One region of the Rhodococcus sp. NPDC003322 genome, then DNA from elsewhere that is predicted to be linked to it. Evidence: riboswitches for the same ligand, from Rfam matches in the RefSeq annotation. Region 1 holds a riboswitch; the other holds the start of a gene.
The links. Region 1 has a riboswitch for S-adenosylmethionine ahead of ACWDUM_RS26745 (putative leader peptide). Riboswitches for the same ligand answer to the same signal wherever they lie in the genome.
Positions count from the first base shown of each region.

Region 2: linked by a shared signal. The riboswitch ahead of ACWDUM_RS02500 (hypothetical protein) and the one ahead of ACWDUM_RS26745 (putative leader peptide) in region 1 are both predicted to bind S-adenosylmethionine.

Region 1 covers NZ_JBSFSC010000009.1:11,626-16,462, reverse strand. The annotation lists gene ACWDUM_RS26760 (LLM class flavin-dependent oxidoreductase) at 1-94, shown strand, start outside; gene ACWDUM_RS26755 (NtaA/DmoA family FMN-dependent monooxygenase) at 114-1,472, shown strand; gene ACWDUM_RS26750 (DUF222 domain-containing protein) at 1,524-3,053, opposite strand; SAM riboswitch class I at 3,363-3,456, shown strand; gene ACWDUM_RS26745 (putative leader peptide) at 3,464-3,571, shown strand; gene ACWDUM_RS26740 (ABC transporter substrate-binding protein) at 3,654-4,837, shown strand, end outside.
Region 2 covers NZ_JBSFSC010000001.1:537,592-542,428, reverse strand. The annotation lists gene coaA (type I pantothenate kinase) at 1-896, opposite strand, end outside; gene ACWDUM_RS02505 (DUF885 domain-containing protein) at 988-2,217, shown strand; SAM riboswitch class IV at 2,247-2,356, shown strand; gene ACWDUM_RS02500 (hypothetical protein) at 2,395-2,769, shown strand; gene ACWDUM_RS02495 (nuclear transport factor 2 family protein) at 2,755-3,213, opposite strand; gene glyA (serine hydroxymethyltransferase) at 3,408-4,721, shown strand; gene ACWDUM_RS02485 (hypothetical protein) at 4,791-4,837, opposite strand, start outside.

The DNA.
Region 1 (4,837 bases):
CCGCACCGACTATCCCGACACCTCGCTGCGCGGGCTTCTTGGTCTGCCCACCGACGTCCCCAACCGCTACGCGGCCGGAACTCCGGCAGCCTGATCCCAGGAGAGACGGACCCATGAGCACACCCAAGAAGCAGGTCATCCTCGGCGCCTACCTCGGTGGCGTCAACCACCACACAGCGTGGTGGCATCCGGAGGCCGGCAGCCAGATCGAGTTCGACTCGTTCGAGCACACCGCCCGCACCGCCGAACGCGGCAAGTTCGACTTCTTCTTCCTCGCGGAGGGTCTCGTGCTGCGCGAACGCGCCGGCGAGATCTTCGACCAGGACATCATCGGCCGCCCGGACACCTTCACGGTGCTCGCGTCCCTCGCCGCGGTCACCGAACACCTCGGCCTCGCCGGAACGATCAACGCCACGTTCAACGAACCGTACGAGCTGGCCCGCCAATTCGCGACGCTCGATCAACTGTCCGGCGGTCGTGCCGCGTGCAACGTCGTCACGTCGTTCGACGCGTTCACCGGCCGGAACTTCCGTCGTGGGGGATTCCTGCCGCACTCGCAGCGGTACGTCCGCGCCGAGGAAGCCGTCGAAGCCGTGCGGCAGCTGTGGGATTCGTGGCGGGAAGACGACATCGTCGCCGACCGGGGCAGCGGCCGATTCCTGAACCGGCCGGACGCCGGTGCGTTCGAGTTCCACGGCAACCAGTTCGACATCCGTGGCCGTTTCACGGTTCCGCGCAGCCCGCAGGGCCGGCCGGTACTCCTGCAGGCCGGGGTGTCGCCGCAGGGACGCGACTTCGCTGCCGCCAACGCCGACGCGATCTTCTCGCCGTACGGGAGCCTGCCGGAGGCGGCCGAGTACTACCGGGACGTCAAGGCTCGCGCCGTCGCCGCCGGCCGCAGCGCGGACGATCTGAAGATCCTGCCGTCGGCGAGCTTCGTGATCGGCGACAGCGAAGCCGACGCCCGCGAGAAGTACCTGGAGATCCGAGACCAGCAGGTCACCGGCCAGACCGCATTGATCCTGCTCGAGCAGTTGTGGAACCGAGACCTGTCGGCGTACGACCCGGACGGGCCGATCCCCGACATCGACCCCGACCCGGAGGCACCGCCGATCATCCAGGGCCGCGCGTTCATCCACCAGGACCGCTTCGACACCGTGGCGAAACTCCGTGCGGTGTCGGAGGAGAAGAAGCTGACACTGCGCGAGACCGTGGCCGATCAGTTCGAGCGCGGCCCGATCGTCGGGACCGCCGCACAGATCGCCGAGCAGATCGACACCTTCGTGCGCAGCGACGGATCCGACGGCTTCATCATCGGCTCGTACCTGGTGCCCACGGGCCTCGACGAGTTCGTCGATCAGGTCGTGCCGCACCTGCAGGACCGCGGCGTCCTGCGCAGTGAGTACACGGGCACGACACTGCGCGACAACCTCGCTCTGCCTGTTCCGGCGCACCCCGTCACCGTCGGATAGCCGGTTCCGCTGGGTGACCGTTGCTTTCCACCCGGAGTGGGCGACCTCGGGTCACGGCGCGTCGTCGTCACCGCCACCATGGTCGACACCGCTCATCCCGTAGCGATGCCAGCGGCGGTGATGTTCGCGCACTTCGGCTTCGCGGCGGGCGCGGGCGTGTTTGACGGACTCGGCGATGATCTCGTCGAGGTGATGTCTGTGATTGACCCTCGGTCCTTGTTCCGGGTCGATGTGTCTCGGTGCGATCCACTCGGTCCGCCCGGCGTGCTCGGTGCCGTCGGGTGCGGTGCGGGTCTTCCAGCCGCCCGGTCCGTCGTGGACGAGGGCGTGGCAGGCATCGCAGGCGAGGTCCTCGTTGGTGATGTCGGTGCGCCCGTCGTCCTTCCACTCACGGATGTGATGGACGGCGGTCATCGAGGCGGGTGCGTCGCAGCCGGGGCGTGTGCAGCCACCGGACGCTGCGATCAATGCCAACCGCTGGTCGCCGGATGCGAGTCGCTTCGACCGCCCCAGGTGCAGCGGCCGGCCACGATGGTCGAACAACACGAGCACCGGGTGTGCGTTCTCTGCCATACGGAGGGCATCGGCGATCGGGACGATGCCACCGGATGCGGTGGTCACGATCCCCGTCGCTTGTTCGAGTTGCTTCAGGGTCATGGTGATGATCGCGGTCACCGGCAATCCCCGATGAGAACCGAGCACGCCCGACGACAGTAGTTGTCGTAGAGCGGCTTTCATGGCGTCGTGGTTGCGTTGCACCGCAGTGCGGGTGTCGCGGGCGGCGGCCTTCGCGAGTGCGGTGCGATCCAGGTCCGGCGAGTCCACGTCGCCCCTGGGCGACTCGGGATCGTCGGGGTTGTTCATGCCGGGTCGTGCGAGTTTCGCCAGCACCGGCTCCAACATCGCCCGCAACTCCGGATCGAGCAGTCCGGAGACCGGCGTCATGAGATCGGGGCCCTGCTTCCCGATCCGCAGCCCGCGGCGTCGTTTGCGATCCTTCTCGTCGGGAACGTCGCCGTCGGCCGCCAGGTGCGCGAGCAGATGGACGCCGATCATCGTCACGTCTTCGGGAGTGGTGGAGCGGGCGGTGTCGGCGAGGATCCGTTCGGCGACCTCGATCTTGTCGACGTCGGTTCCGTGCGGAACCTTGCGCATCACCTGCGCGATCACCCGGACATGATCGACACCGATCGCGCCGTCGGTCAGTGCGGCGGACGTTTCCGGCAAGGTGGGTTCCATCGGTTCCCCCACGACGGTGTGCCACACCCCGGTCTTGCGTGCCCGCTTGACCCTCGCGGCCGCGTCGCCTCCCGAGATTCGCAGTGTCTGGACGAGGAATTCGTTGATCGATCGGCAGCCCAGGGTTCCCGGAAGTGAGCGTTCGCCGGCCTCGACGACGAGCCGGTTCCCGACCGAGGAGGCCTTCCTCAGCGACGTCTCGAACCGCTGCATCACTTCTACAACGTCACCGTCCGACAGTCCGACCAGTCCCACCCCGAGCAGGCCGTCGACGGCGGCATCGAGGGCGGCCAGGTGGTGTTCCACCTGGCCAACTCCCCCGCTCCCGATTGCCGAACTCATGTTCGAATTCTACTTCGGGTGTCCGACAGATTGACCAGATTCGTGGATCTGCTCGGCCTGCTCGTTTGGTTTTGCGGGTCGAGCGTGGGGTTCAGGCCCAGTCGCCGGGAACACCGGCGACGGCCGTGTACCGAGACATCGGTGACAGCCGGATGCGACTTCCGAAGGTGACATCGCGCAGATGCGCGAGGCGCACACCCTCGGGCGATCAACCGACCCCAACGTATCGACATGGCATCTCGGAGAAGGGTTTCGATCGCGCTGACGTTAAGGCTTTGTCAGGGACAGGTGGATCATTAACATCGGCATCGACCATCCAGAGCGACCGAGAGACCCGGCTCGACGACGTCGCAGCAACCCCCTGATCGTCAGGAGAGGGTGCTACCGCCGGGAACGATGGAGGCGTTGGCATGATCGGCATGGGCTTCGTGACCGCATGGGCGCGGCTGCACATCGACCTGTGCCGTGTCGCTTCCGGAACCTGTTCGTCCACAGCCTCGTTCGCCCCGAAGTCCTGATCGGATCAGCCCCCGTTTCGGTGCCGGGGCACCGCACACGCGGTGCCCCGGCGCCGTGCAGCGATCTGTGCGTGTAGAGAAAATGGAGCCCTCGGTGTTCTTGTCGTCAACTTCTGCCCATCGCCGGCGTCGAGCCGCGCTCGCGTTGGCCGCATCCGCGGCACTGACCGCGGGCCTGACCGCGTGCGGGTCCGCCGACGCGGCCGGCGGGACCGATGCCGGTACCCCACATGCGGGCGGCACCCTGCGGTACGGGCTTTCGGGCGCCCCGACCTGCGCGGACCCGGCCCAATCCGGTTCCAACCAAACGATCTACGTGGCCCGGCAGGTCGTCGATTCGCTCACCGACCAGGACCCCGAGACCGGGGAACCGAAGCCGTGGCTCGCGGAGAGCTGGGACGTCAATGCCGACGCGACCTCGTTCACCTTCCACCTGCGCGACGGGGTGACCTTCAGTGACGGCTCCGCGTTCACCGCGGAGTCGGTCAAGAGGAACTTCGACTCGATCCTGAACACACTGACCGGGGCGAAGGCGCCTCTGGCTGCCAGCTACCTGTCGGGCTACACCGGCGCCACCGTGGTGGACCCACGCACTGTGCAAGTCGCCTTCTCGTCGCCGAATTCGCAGTTCCTGCAGGCCACTTCCACGGTGCAGCTCGGCTTCCTGTCCGACACCGACGTCGCGAAGACCGCGGAGCAGCGGTGCGCGGGCAATCTGTCCGGTACCGGCCCGTTCGTCTACGAGAGCTACGTCCAGGACAAGTCGGCAACCCTGGCCAAGCGCGCCGGCTACGCCTGGGGTTCGGACGTGTTCGCGCACGACGGTGAGGCCTATCTCGACAAGATCGAGTTCACCATCGTGCCCGAATCCGGCGTGCGCAGTGGATCGCTGGCGTCCGGCCAGCTCGACGCCGTCTCCGATGCCCTTCCCCAGGACGCTCCGCAGATCGAGGGCGCCGGCGGCCGGATCCTCACCACGTCGAACCCGGGTATTCCCTTCGGATTCCAGCCGAACGTGACCCGCGGCGTCCTCGCCGACCCGGCGGTGCGCGCCGCAATCGTCCCCGCGATCAACCGGCAGGAACTCGTGGACACGGTGCTCGGCCCGGACTTCCGGCCCGCAACCAGCACGCTCGCCTCCCGCACACCCGACTACGTCCAGCTCTCGGAGGTCACCTACGCCCCGGATGCCGCGAAGAAGATCCTGGACGAGGCCGGCTGGGCGCCCGGGCCGGACGGCATCCGCGTCAAGAACGGCACCCCGCT
Region 2 (4,837 bases), on a different contig from region 1:
TCGGCGTCCTTGCGCAGCACCAGGGTTGCGCGGGGGCGGGTCGGCAGGATGTTCTCCACCAGGTTCGGCCGGTTGATCGAGTTCCAGATGTCCTCGGCGGCGATCGTCGCGTGTGCGTCGGACAGGTTCGAGTAGTGGTGGAAGTGGGCGTTCGGGTCCGCGAACGCCGTCTTGCGCAGCGCCAGGAACCGTTTGATGTACCAGCGCTCGATGTCCTCCACCTTCGCGTCGACGTAGATCGAGAAGTCGAACAGGTCCGAGACCATCAGCCGGGGCCCGGTCTGCAGGACGTTCAGTCCCTCCAGGATCAGGATGTCGGGCTGGCGGATCAGGTGGTACTGGCCGGGCACCACGTCGTAGGATCGGTGCGAATAGACCGGCGCGGCAACCTCTTCCGCCCCCGACTTGACCTCGGTGACGAAGCGGAGCAACTTGCGTCGGTCATAGCTCTCCGGAAAACCCTTGCGGTGCATGATGCCGCGCCGGGTCAGTTCTGCTGTCGGGTAGAGGAACCCGTCGGTGGTCACCAGGTCCACCCGAGGGTGGTGGTCCCAGCGGGCGAGCAGGGCCTGCAGGACGCGGGCGGTGGTGGACTTGCCGACCGCGACCGACCCGGCCACCCCGATCACGAACGGCACCTGACGGTCCGGGTGCTTCTCGCCGAGGAACGTCGCGGTCGCGGCGAACAGGCGCTGCCGGGCGGCGACCTGCAGGTGGATCAGCCGGGACAGCGGCAGGTACACCTCGGCGACCTCGTCGAGGTCGATCTGCTCGCCGAGGCCGCGCATGCCCTGGAGCTCTTCCTCCGTGAGCACGAGCGGTGTCGACTTGCGCAGTGTCCGCCACTGCTTTCGGTCGAATTCGACGTACGGGCTGCTTTCGCTCACCCTCGCCATGCGCGCGTCCCGGCCTCGATCTGCATAGGGGAATTGTGCGCGTCCCCACACCGGAGCGCCGCGCCGGGTCCGGACACTAGGGTTCACAGGTATGGACGCCGCCACCTTCGTACGCGAGTATCTGCTGCTCGGACTCGGTTTCGATCGCATCGAGGAGGGGTTCGTCGACGCCTTCACCGGTGACCCGGCGTTGCGGCGTCAGGTGGACAACGCGCCGCCTCCGGAGCCCCGCGAACTGGCCCGCCGCGCCGCGCACCTGCGGGGCGAACTGCCGAACGTCGACCTGCCCGCCGATCGCGCTGAGTTCCTCGGCGTCCATCTGCGCGCACTCGAATGCTCGGCCCGCACGTTCGCGGGGGAGAAGATCGGCTTCGTCGACGAGGTTCACGCCTACTTCGACGTGCGGATCGAACCGGGGTCGGTCGAGGACTACCGGGACGCGCACCGGGCGATGGACGAGGTGCTCGCCGGCGACGGGAACCAGCCGCTGGCCCAGCGACTTCAGGCGCACCGTGCGGCCGACGAGATCCCACCGGAACGGCTCGCCGACTGCGTCGAGGCGTTCTCGTCCGCACTGCGCGACCTGGTGCGGGCCCGCTACCCGCTCCCGGAGACCGAACGCGTCGAGTACGAGGTGGTCGGCGACAAGCCCTGGTCGGGCTTCAACTACTACCTCGGCAACTACCGGTCCAAGGTCGCGATCAACTCGGACCTCAAGCAGCACATGGCGAATCTGCCGCATCTGATCGCGCACGAGGCATACCCGGGACACCACACCGAGCACTGCCGCAAGGAAGCCGGCCTGGTCGACGCCGGCCAGATCGAACACACCATCTTCCTGGTCAACACCCCACAATGCCTGATGGCGGAGGGGCTCGCGGACCTCGCGCTCGGTGCGATCGTCGGTCGCGGGAGCGGAGCCGGCGGGGTGACCCAGGGGCAGGGCTGGGGGAAGTGGGCGCAGGAGATCTACGCCGACCTCGGGCTGCGGTTCGACGGCGAGCGTGCGGAGGCGCTGTCGAACGCGTCCTCGAAGCTGCTCGGGGTGCGGCAGGACGCGGCGCTGCTGCTGCACGATCGGGGTCGTTCGCACGACGACGTCGCGCAGTTCCTGCAGACGTGGAACCTCACCACCCCGGAACGGGCCCGGCAGTCCCTGCGGTTCCTGTCGTCGCCGTTGTGGCGGGCCTACACCTCCACCTATGTGGAGGGGTATCGCCTGCTCGGATCGTGGCTCGACCGCGGCGGGAACGCCGAGGACCGCTCCGAACGGTTCCGGCGGCTGCTCGACGAGCCGCTCATCCCGTCCGTTTTGCGCTGACCGGGGTCCGGTCGCATACACTGGGGCCGCTTCACGAGTGCCGTCGCCAAGCCCCGACTGGACGGCCGCCAACCCCACGCTCGCGGGTGGCTCGGGTGACGAAGTGGCTGACACCGACCGGTGCCGGCACGAGCGCCCCCGGGATTCCGGGAGGCCCGAGGAACTCGGGAGTTTCACATGCCCCATCCGTCCAACGACGTTCCGGCCGTCGACCACCGCTGCACCAGCTACGGGCCCGGTCACCAGGTGCACTTCATCCACGCCCGCAAGAGCTGGGAGGACGAGCGGTCGATCGACGTCCTCGCCGTGGTGCAGTCCGACGGTCTGATCCGACTGGAATGGCCCGACGAAGTGGTGGTTCGCTGGCACCACGACGCGCGTCGACTCGCGGCCGCGCTGCGGCGCACCGGCGGCTTCGCCCGCTGGAAGTCGGGGTGGCACGCGCTGGCTGTGCCGTCCGGCCCCGGAGGGAACCTCCTGTTCAACCTCGCCGCTCCGCAGCAGGCCGCCGTCTGTGGAGCGTCGCGGGTGGCGCCCTCAGCCGCGCGGTGACCAGCCCTCGGGGCCGGGGCCGAGGACGGCGAAGGATCCGACGTGCCCGCGGGAGAGTTTGACGCGGCGGGCCAGCAGCCACGCGTCGCCGCGCCGGACCCAGGTGTCGTGGTAGTCGCCGAGGGTCTGGAAGGTCACGCCCGCGCGCTCACCGGTTCCGAGGTGCAGATCCGAGACGTACGCGCGGCTGGTCGCGGTGTCCCCGTCGACGTCGACGACGACATTGCCGAGCAGGTGCTGCGTCGGCCCGCAGGCGTCCAGGAACGACCGGATGCTTGCGACCATCTCGACGCGTCCATCCAGCTCGCCGGTGCCCAGGTTCGCGGTCGCGTCCGGGAGGACCAGGTGGTCGAGGGCCTCCCAGGCGCGGTCGTCCATCGCACGGGCAATCAAGGTCAGGGCGCGGGTGATCGCGCGTTCGGCGAGCAGATCGTCGAGGGTCATCCGTGTGCTCCCGAGGTCGGTGGCGGGTGGGATCGCCGTGGACGTTAACCGCGGCCGTGCCGGTGCCGGCGGCCCGTCCCGGCGATCGGGACGGTGCCGCGGGTCTCGTTCCCGGGAACCCGTGGTTGGGGGTCACTGACCTGGCCCTACAATGAGACCTGCCCCTGCCCGGCCTTTCGCTTGGAGATCCCTCGATGACCGCTGTGCCCAGCACCGACGTGAACAACGCTTCGCTCGCCGAACTCGACCCCGAGGTCGCCGCGGCAATGAACGGTGAGCTGGCCCGTCAGCGCGACACCCTGGAAATGATCGCCTCGGAGAACTTCGTTCCCCGCGCGGTGCTGCAGGCCCAGGGCAGTGTGCTGACCAACAAGTACGCCGAGGGCTACCCCGGCCGTCGCTACTACGGCGGCTGCGAGCACGTCGACGTCGTCGAGAACCTCGCGCGTGAGCGCGCCAAGGCCGTCTTCGGTGCGGAGTTCGCGAACGTGCAGCCGCATGCCGGCGCGCAGGCCAACGCCGCGGTGCTGATGGCGCTGATGAACCCGGGCGAGAAGCTGCTCGGCATGGACCTCGCGCACGGCGGTCACCTCACCCACGGCATGAAGCTCAACTTCTCCGGCAAGCTGTACCAGGTCGCGTCGTACGGCGTCCGCGAGGACACCCACGTCGTCGACATGGACAAGGTCCGCGAGATCGCCCTCGCCGAGCGTCCCCAGGTCCTGATCGCAGGCTGGTCCGCCTACCCGCGGCACCTCGACTTCGCGGCGTTCCGGTCGATCGCGGACGAGATCGACGCCAAGCTGTGGGTCGACATGGCGCACTTCGCCGGCCTCGTCGCCGCCGGTCTGCACCCGTCGCCGGTGCCGCACGCCGACGTCGTCTCCACCACCGTCCACAAGACCCTCGGCGGTCCGCGCTCGGGCATGATCCTCGCCAAGCAGGAGTGGGCCAAGAAGCTGAACTCCGCGGTGTTCCCCGGCCAGCAGGGCGGCCCGCTGATGCACGCGATCGCCGCGAAGGCCGTCGCCATGAAGATCGCAGGCACCGAGGAGTTCAAGAACCGGCAGGAGCGCACCCTCGCCGGCGCGAAGATCCTCGCCGAGCGTCTCGGTGGTTCCGACGTCGCCGGTAACGGCATCTCCGTCCTCACCGGCGGCACCGACGTGCACCTGGTGCTGGTGGACCTGCGCAACTCCGAGCTCGACGGCCAGCAGGGCGAGGACCTGCTCCACGAGATCGGCATCACCGTCAACCGCAACGCCGTGCCGTTCGACCCGCGCCCGCCGATGAACCCGTCGGGCCTGCGAATCGGCACCCCGGCGCTGGCCACCCGTGGCTTCGGCGATGCCGAGTTCGCCGAGGTCGCCGACATCATCGCCACCGCCCTCGCGAACGGTCAGGACTCCGACATCACCGCCCTGCGCGCGCGGGTGTCCAAGCTGGCCCTCGACTTCCCGCTCTACGACGGGCTCGAGGACTGGGGCATGCTCTCCAAGAACGTCTAGGCTTTCCGCGCGAAACGGCCCGCACCCCTTGGGGTGCGGGCCGTTTCGCGTGTTCTGCTGTGTCGTCGTTCAGCTTCCGAAGATGTTCTCGAGGCTGCCGGTGGTGGGCTCCTCGG